DNA from 2 places in the Pseudomonas sp. LBUM1670 genome. Region 1 is predicted to be linked to the other one. Evidence: predicted binding sites of a transcription regulator. Region 1 holds the regulator's gene; the other holds the start of a gene.
The links. Region 1 encodes sigma-54, which starts transcription at its own class of promoters, with help from an activator protein. Its sites were predicted from a motif close to ANTGGCATNNANNTTGCTNT; they were not measured.

Region 1 (7,578 bases):
GGTCCTAACGGCGCCGGCAAGACCACCTGCTTCTACATGATCGTCGGCCTGGTCCAGGCCGATCAGGGCCGCGTCCTGATCGATGATCTGGACGTCAGCCACCAGCCGATGCACGGTCGTGCGAAGGCCGGTATCGGCTATCTTCCGCAAGAAGCGTCGATCTTTCGCAAACTCTCGGTCGCCGACAACATCATGGCGATCCTCGAGACCCGCAAGGAACTCGACAAGGCCGATCGTCGCAAAGAGCTGGAAAGCCTGCTGCAGGAATTCCACATCAGCCACATCCGCGACAACCTCGGCATGAGCCTGTCCGGCGGTGAACGCCGCCGCGTGGAAATCGCCCGGGCACTGGCGACCAACCCGAAATTTATCCTCCTCGACGAACCTTTCGCCGGCGTGGACCCGATTTCGGTGGGCGACATCAAGCAGATCATCTACCACCTCAAAGCCAAGGGCATTGGCGTGCTGATCACTGACCACAACGTCCGTGAAACCCTGGATATCTGCGAAACCGCCTACATCGTCAACGATGGTCAACTGATCGCCGAAGGTGACTCGGCCACCATCCTGGCCAACGACCTCGTGAAAGAAGTCTATCTGGGCCATGAGTTCCGCCTGTAAGCGCTGAGGTGTCTGGCAAGTCGCCCGAGTGCTAGTCTCGATAAAAAATCAACAGTTTTTTATTGTTACGGCGCTCTAGGCAAACGTTGTGGTTTCAGGCATATAATTTGCTTATGTTTGGCGCTCCGGCGCCCTGTAGTGGATGGCGCACGTGCGCCGGCGAATAAGGTGTTAAGCCCCTGCCATGAAACCATCGCTAGTCTTGAGAATGGGCCAGCAGCTGACGATGACACCGCAGCTGCAACAGGCCATCCGCCTGCTCCAATTGTCGACCCTGGACCTGCAACAGGAAATCCAGGAAGCCCTGGAGTCCAATCCGATGCTCGAACGCCAGGAAGAAGGCGACGACTTCGATAACGCCGACCCCTTGGCCGACAAAGCCGAACAGCAACCCAATGCCGATGTGTCTGAACCCTCCTACCAGGAAACCGCCCCGACGGTGGACAACCTCGATGAGGGCGACTGGAACGAGCGCATTCCCAACGAACTGCCCGTCGACACCGCATGGGAAGACGTCTACCAGACCAGCGCCAGCAGCTTGCCGAGCAACGATGACGACGAGTGGGATTTCACCACCCGCACATCGGCCGGCGAAAGCCTGCAAAGCCATCTGTTGTGGCAACTGAACCTGGCGCCGATGTCCGACACCGATCGCCTGATCGCCGTGACCCTGATCGACTGCATCAACAATCAGGGCTACCTGGACGAAACCCTTGAGGAAATCCTCGAAGCCTTCGATCCGGAACTCGACATCGAACTGGACGAGATCGAAGCCGTCCTCCATCGCATCCAGCAATTCGAACCGGCCGGCATCGGCGCCCGCAACCTGGGTGAATGCCTGCTGCTGCAATTGCGTCAGCTCCCTGCCAAGACACCTTGGCTGGCCGAGGCCAAACGCCTGGTCACCGATTACATCGACTTGCTCGGCAGCCGCGACTACAGCCAGCTGATGCGCCGGATGAAGCTCAAGGAAGATGAACTGCGCCAGGTCATTGAACTGGTACAAACCCTCAACCCACGTCCGGGCTCGCAGATCGAGTCCAGTGAAGCCGAATACGTCGTTCCCGACGTGATCGTGCGCAAGGATAACGAGCGCTGGCTGGTAGAGCTGAATCAGGAATCGGTACCGCGGCTGCGGGTCAACGCCCAATATGCCGGTTTCGTGCGCCGCGCCGACACCAGCGCCGACAACACCTTCATGCGCAATCAGTTGCAAGAAGCCCGCTGGTTCATCAAGAGCCTGCAAAGCCGTAACGAAACCCTGATGAAAGTTGCCACCCAGATCGTCGAGCATCAGCGCGGTTTTCTGGAGTACGGCGACGAAGCCATGAAACCCCTGGTCCTGCATGACATCGCCGAAGCGGTGGGCATGCACGAATCAACGATTTCCCGGGTAACCACGCAAAAATTCATGCATACCCCTCGCGGCATATATGAGTTGAAATACTTTTTCTCCAGCCACGTCAGCACCTCCGAAGGCGGCGAATGCTCGTCTACGGCGATCCGCGCGATCATCAAAAAACTGGTTGCCGCGGAAAATCAGAAAAAGCCGTTGAGTGACAGCAAGATCGCTGGTTTACTGGAGGCACAAGGCATTCAGGTGGCTCGCCGCACCGTCGCCAAGTACCGCGAATCCCTCGGGATCGCGCCTTCGAGCGAACGCAAACGGTTGATGTAGAGCCACGCCACAGCGTTCCAGTGGTAGATCATCTGATCTACCGCTTTATGCACTGGCAACGAAGGAGAAGCTGTATGCAAGTCAACATCAGTGGACACCAACTGGAAGTGACCGAACCTCTTCGCACCTACATCGGCGAAAAACTCGAACGATTGGAGAGGCATTTCGACAAGATCACCAACGTGCAGGTCACGATGACGGTCGAAAAGCTGAAGCAGAAAATCGAAGCCACGCTGCATATTCCCGGCAATGAAGTGGTCGCAAACGCGGAACATACCGATATGTACGCGGCGATCGACGCGCTGACCGACAAGCTGGATAAACAACTCAAAAAGCATAAGGAAAAGACCCAAAGCCTCCTCCAGGGCGCGACCGGTCGTTAACACTCCCAACCCATGATCCGACTTGAAAGCATCCTGACCCCCGGCCGTTCCCTCGTGAACGTGCCGGGCGGCAGCAAAAAGAAAGCCCTCGAGCAAATTGCCAATCTGATCGCCCGCGAAGTGCCGGCTCTGGAGATGCAAGATGTCTTCGAGGCTTTGATTGCCCGTGAAAAACTCGGCTCGACCGGTTTTGGTAACGGCATCGCTATCCCCCACTGCCGGCTGAAAGGTTGCACCTCGCCCATCAGTGCCTTGATGCACCTGGATGCCCCCATCGATTTTGACGCCATCGACGGTGCCCCGGTTGACCTGCTCTTCGTTCTGCTGGTCCCGGAAGCCGCTACCGATGCGCACCTTGAATTACTCCGCCAGATCGCCAGCATGCTTGATCGCAAGGAAGTCCGTGATCGCCTGCGTAGCGCCCCGAGCAATGAAGCCTTGTATCAGGTTGTCCTGGACGAGCAAAACGGGCATTAATCATGCGCTTGATCATCGTCAGTGGCCGTTCCGGCTCAGGTAAAAGTACCGCGCTCGATGTTCTCGAGGACAACGGCTATTACTGCATCGACAACCTGCCCGCCGGGTTGCTGCCGGAACTGGCCGAACGTGCGTTGATTCACACTGAGCTGGCGCAGCCGCTGGTTGCCGTCTCCATCGACGCGCGCAACTTGCCGAGTCACCTGACCCGTTTTCCGGAACTGCTTGCAGAAGTGCGCAGCCGGCATATCCAGTGCGATGTCCTGTACCTGGATGCCGATGAAGAAACCTTGCTCAAGCGTTTTTCGGAAACCCGCCGTCGTCATCCGCTGAGCAGCGCCAATCGCTCGCTGGCCGAGGCGATCAACGACGAAACCAACCTGCTCGGGCCGATTGCCGACCTCGCCGATCTCAAGGTCAACACCACCAATCTGAACCTGTATCAGTTGCGCGATACCATCAAGCTGCGTCTGCTGAACCAGCCGGAACCGGGCACCGCGTTTCTGGTGGAGTCTTTCGGATTCAAGCGGGGCATGCCGGTGGACGCCGATCTGGTGTTCGACGTGCGTTGCCTGCCGAACCCCTATTGGAAGCCGGAGCTACGCGATCAGTCCGGGCTTGATCAACCGGTTGCCGAGTACCTGGCGGCCCAGCCGGACGTCGAAGAGATGTTCCAGGACATTTCCACGTACCTGCTCAAATGGCTGCCCCGCTTTGCCGCCAGCAACCGTGCTTATGTCACCATTGCCATTGGCTGCACCGGCGGGCATCACCGCTCCGTCTACCTGACCGAACGTCTGGGCCAGATCCTGCAAAAATCACTGAAGAACGTCCAGGTCCGCCACCGCGACCTCAGCTAAAGGATTCACATCGCGATGCCTGCTCTGGAAATCGAAATCATCAACAAGCTGGGCCTGCATGCCCGCGCTTCCGCAAAATTCGTCGGTGTGGCCGGTCAGTTCCCCTGCCAGATCAGAGCCGGGCGCACGCCTCAGTCCATGGTCGACGGTAAAAGCATCATGGCCATGATGATGCTCGCGGCCGGCAAGGGCACCAAGATCCATCTGAGTACGGAAGGCGAGCAGGAACAGGAAGCGATGGACGCGCTGGTGGCGTTGATCAACAACTTCTTCGACGAAGGCGAATAAAGGCTGCGATCTTTTTTCAGGCCAACGCCGTATCCATCACCATCATCAAACAAAACCCGATCATGGTAATGAGTACCAACCCCCCCCATAAAGTGCACACCCACCTCCTGTGGGAGCGGACTTGCTCGCGAAGAGGCCATCACATTCAACATCTCCGTTGACTGACACGCCGCCTTCGCGAGCAAGCCCGCTCCCACATTGGCTCTGTGCAACGCGCATAAAAAAAGGCGCGCCACCCAATGGGTGGCGCGCCTTTTTGTGTAACGGCCGGGGTTTAGCTACCCGCCACCGTCATCCGCTCGATCAACACCGAGCCGGTGCGAATGTTGCTGCGCAATTCCAGGTCATTACCCACCGCAACGATCTGCTTGAACATGTCGCGCATGTTGCCGGCGATGGTGACTTCCTGGACCGCGAACTGAATCTCGCCGTTCTCGACCCAATAACCCGCCGCACCGCGAGAGTAATCGCCGGTGACCATGTTCAGGCCCTGGCCCATCAGCTCGGTGACCAGCAAGCCCCGGCCCATGCGGCGCAGCAAAGCGGCTTGATCTTCCTCGCCATGGGTAACGAACAAGTTGTGCACGCCGCCGGCATTGGCGGTGCTCGGCATGCCGAGTTTACGGCCGGAGTACGTGCCAAGAATGTACGAGACCAATTCGCCTTTTTCGACGAACGGTTTGGCGTAGGTCGCGAGGCCATCACCATCGAACGCCGAACTGCCCATGGCACGCATCAAGTGCGGACGCTCATCGATGGTCAACCATTCCGGGAACAACTTCTGCCCAAGGGTGCCTTCCAGGAACGACGATTTGCGATACAGACTGCCGCCGGAAATCGCCGAAAGGAAACTGCCGAACAAGCCACCGGCCAGTTCAGCGGAAAACAATACCGGCACTTCACAGGTCGGCACCGGACGTGCGCCCAGACGGCTCGCTGCACGCTGCGCGGCACGCTGGCCAATGGTCACCGGATCAGTCAGCAAATTGCCCTGCCGGTTCACGTCGTACCAGTAATCGCGCTGCATCTGGCCGTCGGCCTCGGCGATCATCACGCAGCTCAAGCTGTGACGAGTCGAGGAGTAACCGCCAATAAAACCGTGGCTGTTGCCGTAAACGCGGCAGCCCTGGTGGGTGCTGAGTGTTGTGCCATCGGCGTTCTTGATCCGGCTGTCGGTGGCAAACGCGGCCGCCTCACAGCTCAAGGCCATCTCGATAGCTTGCTCCGGCGTGATGTCCCATTCGTGGAACAGGTCGAAATCCTGCAGATCCTTGGCCATCAGCGCAGCATCGGCCAGGCCTGCGGCTTCGTCTTCGGAGGTGTGTTTAGCGATGGCCAGTGCCGCAGCGACAGTTTCACGAATCGCTTCAGGGCCGCTGGCCGAGGTGCTGGCCGAGCCCTTGCGCTGGCCAACGTACAGAGTGATGCCGAAACCCTGATCGCGGTTGAATTCGACGGTTTCGACTTCGCGCTGACGCACCGATGTGGACAGGCCCTGCTCCAGGGACACCGCCACTTCACAGGCACTGGCCCCCTGACGCTTGGCTTCAGCGATGATCTGCTCGACTTGTTCTTGCAGTGCCGGCAACGCTTGTGGGCCGACGCTTTCAACTGCACTCATGCTGTTCTCCACTCAAATTCTGCTTTCGGTAAAGGCCTTCGAGCGACCGGGCCGGACAAGCGGCCCCCGACTGGTTATCATGGCGGCGTTTCTTTGCGGACGGCCACCATGGTTGATTCTTACGACGACTCCCTCGATACGGGAGAAAAAAGCAAATCCCAGGTTAAACGCGAGCTGCATGCTCTGGTTGACCTCGGCGAACGCCTTACAACGCTCAAGCCTGACTTGCTGGCAAAACTGCCTTTGACCGACGCTCTGCGCCGGGCTCTGGGCGATGCGCCCAAGCACACCGCGAATATCGCGCGTAAACGGCACCTTATGTTCATCGGCAAACTGATGCGCGATCAGGACACTGACGCCATTCTGACTTTGCTCGATCAACTCGATGCCTCCACCCGGCAGTACAACGAACGTTTCCATGGCCTGGAACGCTGGCGCGATCGCTTGATCGCGGGCGACGATGCAGTCCTGGAGAAGTTCGTACTCGACTACCCGGAGGCTGATCGTCAGCAATTGCGCTCCCTGATCCGTCAGGCCCAGCACGAACTGGCGACCAACAAGCCACCGGCATCGAGCCGTAAAATCTTCAAGTACATCCGTGAGCTGGACGAGACTCAACGCGGTCTGCGTTAAACCTCGTATCGGGTGAGTTGCCTCGCAACTCACCCGAAGCTCCATCCATCAAGATCCTGTGCCACCCACAGTGATCGCATCGATTTTCAGCGTTGGCTGGCCGACACCCACCGGCACCGACTGCCCATCCTTGCCGCACGTGCCCACGCCGCTGTCCAGCGCCAGGTCATTACCGACCATCGACACCTTGCTCATCGCCTCCGGCCCGTTGCCGATCAATGTCGCGCCTTTGACCGGCGCCGTAATCTTGCCGTCTTCGATCAGGTACGCCTCGCTGGTGGAGAACACGAACTTGCCACTGGTGATATCCACCTGACCGCCGCCAAGGTTGGCGCAGTAGATGCCGCGTTTCACCGACGCAATGATTTCCGCCGGATCGCTTTCGCCCGCCAGCATGTAGGTATTGGTCATGCGCGGCATCGGCAGGTGCGCGTAGGATTCGCGGCGACCGTTACCGGTGCGGGCCACGCCCATCAGGCGCGCATTGAGCTTGTCCTGCATGTAGCCTTTGAGTACGCCGTTTTCGATCAGCGTGGTGCACTCGGTCGGCGTGCCTTCGTCATCGACGCTCAACGAGCCACGGCGACCGGCCAGCGTGCCGTCATCGACGATGGTGCAGAGCTTGGACGCAACCATCTCGCCCATACGGCCGCTATAAGCGGAGCTGCCCTTACGGTTGAAATCGCCTTCCAGACCGTGACCGACCGCTTCGTGCAACAGCACACCGGACCAGCCCGACCCCAACACCACCGGCAACGTACCGGCCGGCGCCGGAATGGCTTCAAGGTTGACCAGCGCCTGACGCAGCGCCTCACGGGCGTAGCTCATGGCGCGGTCTTCGGCGAGGAAAAAACGGTAATCGGTGCGACCGCCGCCACCATGACCGCCGCGCTCGCGGCGACCGTTCTGCTCAACGATCACGCTGACATTGAAGCGGACCAGCGGCCGCACATCCGCCGCCAGGCTGCCGTCGGTCGAAGCCACAAGAATGCGTTCCCAGACACCGGCCATGCTCAC
Region 2 (7,578 bases), 590 kb from region 1:
AGTGCGCAAAGCTGGGCGAGGTTAGAAGAAGCGCAGGAAGAGGTTTTTTTCTTCTTCAGGTTTGTCTTTGAGCGGGCATTCCGGCCGCTGGCCGTAGTCGGCGAGGGTGCAGGGTTTCACCTGGCGTTTCTGCGCGAGGGAGATGCGCAGCATGTGGAAGGGTTGATTGGCCGTGCGTTCAACGGTGCGACCTTGCTCATCGAGAATTTCGACGGACAAATTGTGGCTGCCGCGGTCAATGTTGCTCAAAGCGAACACCGGGCTCGGACCGGGTTCAGCGGTGGGCTGCCCGTCCAGCAACAAACGGTAGCGATGACCTCGCTGAAGGCCGGGTTCGCTGGTGATACTGACGATCAGCTCGCCGGCGCTGCTGCGGACCGTGGCGTCGGGCTCGGGCACCAGCACTCTGAGCATGTCGTAGCGGAACAGGGGTTTGGTTTCGGTTTTTTTCTCGGCGATCACCGGCGCTGCGCCGGTCGGGTTGGCGGACATGCGGTTACTCGTCGCCAGCGGCACGCGCTTGGCGTTGCCGGAACCGGGCTGGTCGGTGAAGACCCGATTGCCTTGGGCGTCGATGTAGGTGAAGACTTCGGCCGACACCGGCAGCACGAACAGGCAGGCGATCAGCAGCCACAACCTCACTGCTTGTGCACCCGCTGGAGGGTGAAGGTCACGGACGGGCTCTGCTGGACGATGTCTTGCCCATCGATCACCTGGACCGCGAGGCTGTGGGTGCCGCGATCAATGTTCACCAGTTGCAGGATCGGCACGTTGCTCGGCTGGCCGTAAGGCTGATCGTCCAGCAACAACCTGAATAAATGTGGACCTCGCAGCCGGGGTTTGATCAGCACGTTCACGGTGAAGGTGCCGTTGTTGGCCCGCAGCGCCTCGGTGGTGGGCAAGTTGGTCAGCTCCAGCACCTCGTAGGCGCTGCGCGACTGTTCGCGACGGGTGGCTTCGGCAGGTGGGGCAGGAGGTGCCTGGCGCTCGACGCTATTGAGCGGCGCTAACTCGACCGGCTGCGCCTTCACGCCGTCGGGCGGCTGATTGCTGTAGGCGGTGTTGCCGGCGGCGTCGGTGTACTTATAGATCTGCGCTGCGGCGGGCAGGGCGATCAGCAGCAACAGCAATGGAAAACCACGACCCATAAAATCGACCAGAAACGAAAGCGTTGGAATGCAGCATAGGTCAGTGGCGGCGGTTGGCCCAGGTTGTAAACATTTGGGAATGATTTCCCGATTTCTCCCAAACACCACAAAACCCCTGTGGGAGCGGGCTTGCTCGCGAAGGCGGTGTGTCAGTCAACATTATTGCTGAATGACACATCGCCTTCGCGAGCAAGCCCGCTCCCACAGGTCCATCGCCAGCCGCTGAATCCCGGGCACAAAAAAGGCCTCCCGAAGGAGGCCTCTTTTTGTCACGCCGCTTGCGCAGGCGCTACCGGATCAGCAGCTGTAGTACAGCTCGTATTCCAGTGGGTGTACGAAGGTGCGAACCTTGATTTCTTCTTCGCTTTTCAGAGCGATGTAAGCGTCGATGAAGTCATCGGAGAACACGCCGCCTTTGGTCAGGAACGCGCGACCTTTGTCCAGCTCTTCCAGGGCTTCTTTCAGGCTGCCGCAAACTTGTGGGATCTCTTTCGCCTCTTCAGGCGGCAAGTCGTACAGGTTTTTGTCAGCAGCGTCGCCTGGGTGGATCTTGTTCTGGATGCCGTCCAGGCCAGCCATCAACAGTGCAGCGAAGCCCAGGTACGGGTTGGCTGCCGGATCCGGGAAGCGGGCTTCGATACGGCGAGCGCGAGGGCTGGACACGTAAGGAATACGGATCGAAGCGGAACGGTTGCGAGCCGAGTAGGCCAGCATTACTGGAGCTTCGAAGCCCGGGACCAGACGCTTGTAGGAGTTGGTCGACGGGTTGGTGAAGCCGTTCAGGGCCTTGCCGTGCTTGATGATGCCGCCGATGAAGTACAGAGCGGTGTCGGACAGGCCGGCATAGCCTTCGCCAGCGAAGGTGTTCTTGCCGTCTTTGGCGATGGACAGGTGAACGTGCATACCCGAACCGTTGTCGCCGTACAGAGGCTTAGGCATGAAGGTCGCGGTGCGGCCGTATGCGTCGGCAACGTTGTGTACGCAGTACTTCAGGGTCTGAACTTCGTCAGCCTTGGCCACCAGGGTGTTGAACTTGACGCCGATTTCGTTCTGGCCAGCAGTTGCCACTTCGTGGTGGTGAACTTCGATGGTCAGGCCCATTTCTTCCATGGCGTTGCACATGGAGGTACGGATTTCGTGGTCGTGGTCGAACGGTGGAACCGGGAAGTAGCCGCCTTTGACGCCCGGACGGTGGCCTTTGTTGCCGCCTTCCACGTCCTGGTCGGACATCCACGAACCTTGTTCGGAGTAGATCTTGAACATGGAGCCGGAGATGTCGGACTTGAACTTCACTTCGTCGAAGATGAAGAATTCTGGCTCCGGGCCAACAAATACGGTGTCACCGATACCGGTCGACTTCAGGTATTCCTCGGCACGCTTGGCGATTGCACGTGGATCGCGATCGTAGCCTTGCATGGTCGAAGGTTCGATCACGTCGCAAACCAGGATCAGGGTTGGCTCTTCAGTGAACGGGTCGAGGACGGCAGTGCTGTCGTCCGGCATCAGGATCATGTCGGAGGCTTCGATGCCTTTCCAGCCAGCGATGGAGGAACCGTCGAACATTTTGCCTTCTTCGAAGAAAGCTTCATCCAGCGCGTCGCGAGCCGGCATGGTCACGTGGTGCTGAGTGCCTTTAGTGTCCGTGAAGCGCAGATCAATCCACTTGACGTCATGATCTTTGATGAGTTGAACCGACTTCGACATAGTGTCCTCCGGGTGGATTAGGGCTGGTAGTGGATGCCCTTAAATGTTTGTGATGCCGGCGCGAATACTCTGCCAAGGCAACCTGCCTCACAAGGGAGCAAATTGCATGCCAGTGCCCCACCATGGGTTTATTGCCCCAAAAGCACGCTTATAAAGGCACGAAGCGCCTTTAGGTGAAAAATCTCGCCCCACAATGTAGCGTTAAAATCCGCAAATGACCCGTTTTGGTGCGCCGAAAACCTTCTACACATTAACTGGTCAAACCTTGAGCAATTTCCGCTATAATCCGCGCCCCCCTTTTTCGGCTGGCCCAGCGCGCGCTGTTTTCATGAAACTAATCGTAAAAGTCTTCCCCGAGATCACCATCAAGAGCCGCCCGGTACGGATGCGTTTCATCCGCCAGTTGGCCAAAAACATCCGCACCGTGCTCCGCGACCTGGACCCGGCCGTGGTGGTGAACGGTGTGTGGGACAATCTCGAGCTTGAAACCCGCGTCAGCGAGCCCAGAGTACTGAAGGAGATGACCGAGCGCCTGAGCTGCATGCCGGGCATCGCGCATTTCCTGCAGGTCGACGAGTACCCGTTGGGCGACTTCGATGACATCGTTGCCAAGTGCAAGCTGCACTTCGGCGATTCGTTGACCGGGAAGATTTTTTCGGTGCGCTGCAAACGCGCCGGCAAGCATGAATTCAGTTCGATGGATGTCGAGAAATACGTCGGCAGCCAACTGCGTCGTCAGTGCGGCGCTGCCGGAATCTCGCTGAAAGAGCCGGAAATCGAAGTCCGCATCGAAATTCGCGACAAACGGTTGTTCGTGATCCACAACCAGCACAACAGCATCGGTGGTTATCCGCTGGGTGCCCTGGAACAGACGCTTGTGCTGATGTCCGGCGGCTTCGATTCCACGGTTGCTGCCTACCAGATCATGCGCCGCGGCCTGATGAGCCATTTCTGCTTCTTCAATCTGGGCGGGCGGGCCCATGAACTGGGCGTCATGGAGGTTGCGCACTTCATCTGGAAGAAGTACGGCAGCTCCCAACGCGTGTTATTTGTCAGTGTGCCGTTCGAGGAAGTACTGGGAGAAATTCTCGGGAAAGTCGATAACAGTCATATGGGTGTAGTTTTGAAGCGTATGATGTTGCGCGCTGCTTCCCGTATTGCCGATCGGCTGGACATCGAAGCGCTGGTCACCGGTGAAGCGATTTCCCAGGTGTCGAGCCAGACGTTGCCGAACCTGTCCGTGATCGACTGCGTGACCGACAAGCTGGTCTTGCGTCCGCTGATCGCCAGTCACAAGCAGGACATCATCGACCTGGCCAACGAAATCGGCACTGCCGACTTCGCCAAGCACATGCCGGAGTATTGCGGGGTCATCTCGGTGAACCCCAAGACCCATGCCAAGCGTCCACGCGTTGAGCATGAAGAGAAAGAATTCGACATGGCGGTCCTTGAGCGTGCGCTCGAGAACGCCAAACTGGTGCCGATCGATCGCGTGATCGACGAATTGGGCCAGGACCTGCAGATCGAAGAAGTCAGCGAAGCACTGGCGGGCCAGATCATCATCGACATCCGTCACCCGGATGTCGCTGAAGACGAGCCGCTGGAACTCGGTGGCATTGAGGTACAGACGATGCCGTTTTATGCATTGAACGCTCGTTTCAAGGAACTGGACCCTACTCGCCAGTACCTGCTGTATTGCGACAAAGGCGTGATGAGTCGCCTGCATGCCCACCATTTGCTCAGTGAGGGGCATGCCAATGTGCGCGTTTATCGACCGAGCTAAGAGCCCGGGGCTGTTTGCCTGTGGCCTGCGTCATCGGCCCCCCGACTCTGCCGTCAAGCTGTAACGGCAAGGCCTGACTCTACTGTTAATCGCTGCCAAGACTTGTCAGCACACCGAATCCTCTGATCGAGATACACAAGTGATCGAAAATCTACGCAACATCGCCATCATTGCTCACGTTGACCATGGTAAAACCACCCTGGTAGACAAACTCTTGCGTCAATCCGGCACTCTGGAGCGCAACGAGCTCAACGACGAGCGCGTGATGGACTCCAACGACCAGGAGAAAGAGCGCGGTATTACCATTCTGGCGAAAAACACCGCCATCAACTGGAACGGCTTCCACATCAACATCGTGGACACCCCGGGCCACGCCGACTTCGGCGGCGAAGTTGAACGCGTAATGTCGATGGTTGACTCCGTTCTGCTGCTGGTTGACGCTCAAGACGGCCCTATGCCGCAAACCCGTTTCGTGACCAAGAAGGCTTTCGAAGCCGGCCTGCGTCCGATCGTGGTCATCAACAAGGTTGACCGTCCAGGCGCGCGTCCGGACTGGGTTCTGGACCAGATCTTCGACCTGTTCGACAACCTGGGTGCCACCGAAGAACAGCTGGACTTCAAAGTCGTCTACGCCTCGGCCCTGAACGGTATTGCCGGTCTGGACCACACCGAGATGGCTGAAGACATGACCCCGCTGTACCAGTCGATCGTCGACAACGTACCTGCGCCGAAAGTCGACCGTGACGGTCCGTTCCAGATGCAAATCTCCGCTCTGGACTACAACAGCTTCCTGGGTGTTATCGGCGTTGGCCGTATCGCTCGTGGTCGCATCAAGCCGAACACTCCGGTTGTCGCTATCGACGCCGACGGCAAGAAGCGTAACGGTCGTATCCTGAAGCTGATGGGTCACCACGGTCTGCACCGTATCGACGTTGAAGAAGCAGCTGCCGGCGACATCGTCTGCATCAGCGGCTTCGACCAGCTGTTCATCTCCGACACTCTGTGCGACCCACTGAACGTCGAAGCGATGAAGCCGCTGACCGTTGACGAACCAACCGTTTCCATGACCTTCCAGGTAAACGACTCGCCTTTCTGCGGTAAAGAAGGCAAGTTCGTCACCAGCCGTAACATCAAGGAACGTCTGGACAAAGAGCTGCTGTACAACGTTGCTCTGCGCGTTGAAGAAGGCGACTCGGCCGACAAGTTCAAAGTCTCCGGTCGTGGTGAGCTGCACCTCTCGGTACTGATCGAAACCATGCGTCGCGAAGGCTTCGAAATGGGTGTTGGTCGTCCGGAAGTGATCATCCGCATGGTTGACGGCGTGAAGCACGAACCGTACGAAAACGTGACCATCGACCTGCCGGAAGAATCGCAAGGTTCGATCATGGAACAGATCGGTATCCGTAAAGGCGACCTGACCAACATGGTTCCGGATGGCAAGGGCCGTGTGCGCCTTGAGTACAACATCCCGGCTCGTGGCCTGATCGGTTTCCGTAACGAGTTCCTGACCCTGACCTCCGGTGCAGGCATCCTGACCTCGATCTTCGACCGTTACGACGTGATGAAGTCCGGCGACATGTCCGGCCGTCAGAACGGCGTGCTGGTTTCGGTTGCTACCGGTAAGGCACTGACTTACTCGCTGGAAACCCTGCAAGCTCGCGGCAAACTGTTCCTGGGTCACGGTGAAGACGTGTACGAAGGTCAAATCGTCGGCATCAACAGCCGCGACAACGACCTGGGCGTCAACCCAACCAAAGGCAAGAAGCTCGACAACATGCGTGCTTCGGGTAAAGACGAAACCATCGCTCTGGTTCCGCCTATCCGTTTCACTCTGGAGCAAGCTCTGGAATTCGTACAAGAAGACGAATTGTGCGAAGTCACTCCTAAGTCCATCCGTCTTCGCAAGAAGATCCTGGGCGAAAGCGAGCGTACCCGCGCTGCGAAGAAAAGCGGCAACTGAGTTTCGACTTAGCTAGCGCTTAAAAAAACGCCCCCGACCTTGTGGTCGGGGGCGTTTTTGTTTGTCTGGGTTTTTTGTGGTGTTAGTGAGGGCCCCTTCGCGGGCAAGCCTCGCTCCTACAGGTCGTGCGCAAGCATTTAGAGCGGCGCAAACCTGTAGGAGCGAGGCTTGCCCGCGAAGGGGCCCGGTCAGGCAGAGGAAATTTGGATCAGAACTTCTCGAGCGTACGACGACTGCTGCTGGTCTCACGCGCCACTTCTTTCGGCTTGTAAGCGCAATACCCCGGCCGCGGCCCGATTTTCGGGTGATTGCGGCAGGTGTCCGGGCGTTTTTCATAAATAGTGCACAGACGGCTCTTACGATCCAGGTACAGGCAATCGTTGTTGCTCATGCGCTGGAGGGTGAAGATCTCGGTCTTCTGGCTGTAACGCTCGACGATCCCTTCCTTCTGCAGTCGCTTGGCGATGTTCTTCGCCGGTTCGCCGCGCTCGAACTCGTCGACGATGCCGATGCGGATCAGATCCTTGATCTTGACCTCGACCGGGAGGGTGCAGCAGCTGGATACACACGAGCCGCACATCGGCGCAGTATATTTGGCCCAGGTATCGAGGCGATCGATCTCGGCGGCGGCGATCAGATTGGGTTTCATCATCGGTTGTTACCAGCGTGTGCATCAGGGCGCGCGATCATACCGGGACTGGTGGATTTTTGAACAACCTTTCGCCAGATTTTTTTAAGGAGCGGCCAATAACAGCTTAAATTCGGCACGGCCCCTGCATTGATTCAGCCACTCGACAAGGTAATGCCGACCGAACCAGCACTAATGGGAAAATCTGCCGAACCAGAGCCTCTACCGCCTGTCAGACCGTCTAGGCTCAGACAATTCAAATGCTCGCTCGAGGTCCTATCGATGACTCAAGAACCACTTGTTCGCGAAGCAGAGGTGGCCGCATTTCGCGACGCCGTCTTGACCAAGCTCACCT

Region 2: the regulator sigma-54 is predicted to act here: its motif matches at 2,947-2,966, upstream of glnA (glutamate--ammonia ligase).

Annotation. Positions count from the first base shown of each region.
Region 1 covers NZ_CP166783.1:937,452-945,029, reverse strand. The annotation lists gene lptB (LPS export ABC transporter ATP-binding protein) at 1-621, shown strand, start outside; gene ACA073_RS04220 (RNA polymerase factor sigma-54) at 806-2,299, shown strand; gene hpf (ribosome hibernation-promoting factor, HPF/YfiA family) at 2,374-2,682, shown strand; gene ptsN (PTS IIA-like nitrogen regulatory protein PtsN) at 2,695-3,159, shown strand; gene rapZ (RNase adapter RapZ) at 3,162-4,019, shown strand; gene ACA073_RS04200 (HPr family phosphocarrier protein) at 4,035-4,307, shown strand; gene pmbA (metalloprotease PmbA) at 4,582-5,928, opposite strand; gene yjgA (ribosome biogenesis factor YjgA) at 6,037-6,561, shown strand; gene tldD (metalloprotease TldD) at 6,610-7,578, opposite strand, start outside.
Region 2 covers NZ_CP166783.1:348,578-356,155, forward strand. The annotation lists gene ACA073_RS01710 (DUF4124 domain-containing protein) at 22-642, opposite strand; gene ACA073_RS01715 (DUF4124 domain-containing protein) at 639-1,148, opposite strand; gene glnA (glutamate--ammonia ligase) at 1,446-2,852, opposite strand; gene thiI (tRNA uracil 4-sulfurtransferase ThiI) at 3,181-4,635, shown strand; gene typA (translational GTPase TypA) at 4,775-6,595, shown strand; gene ACA073_RS01735 (YkgJ family cysteine cluster protein) at 6,804-7,244, opposite strand; gene ACA073_RS01740 (glycogen/starch/alpha-glucan phosphorylase) at 7,506-7,578, shown strand, end outside.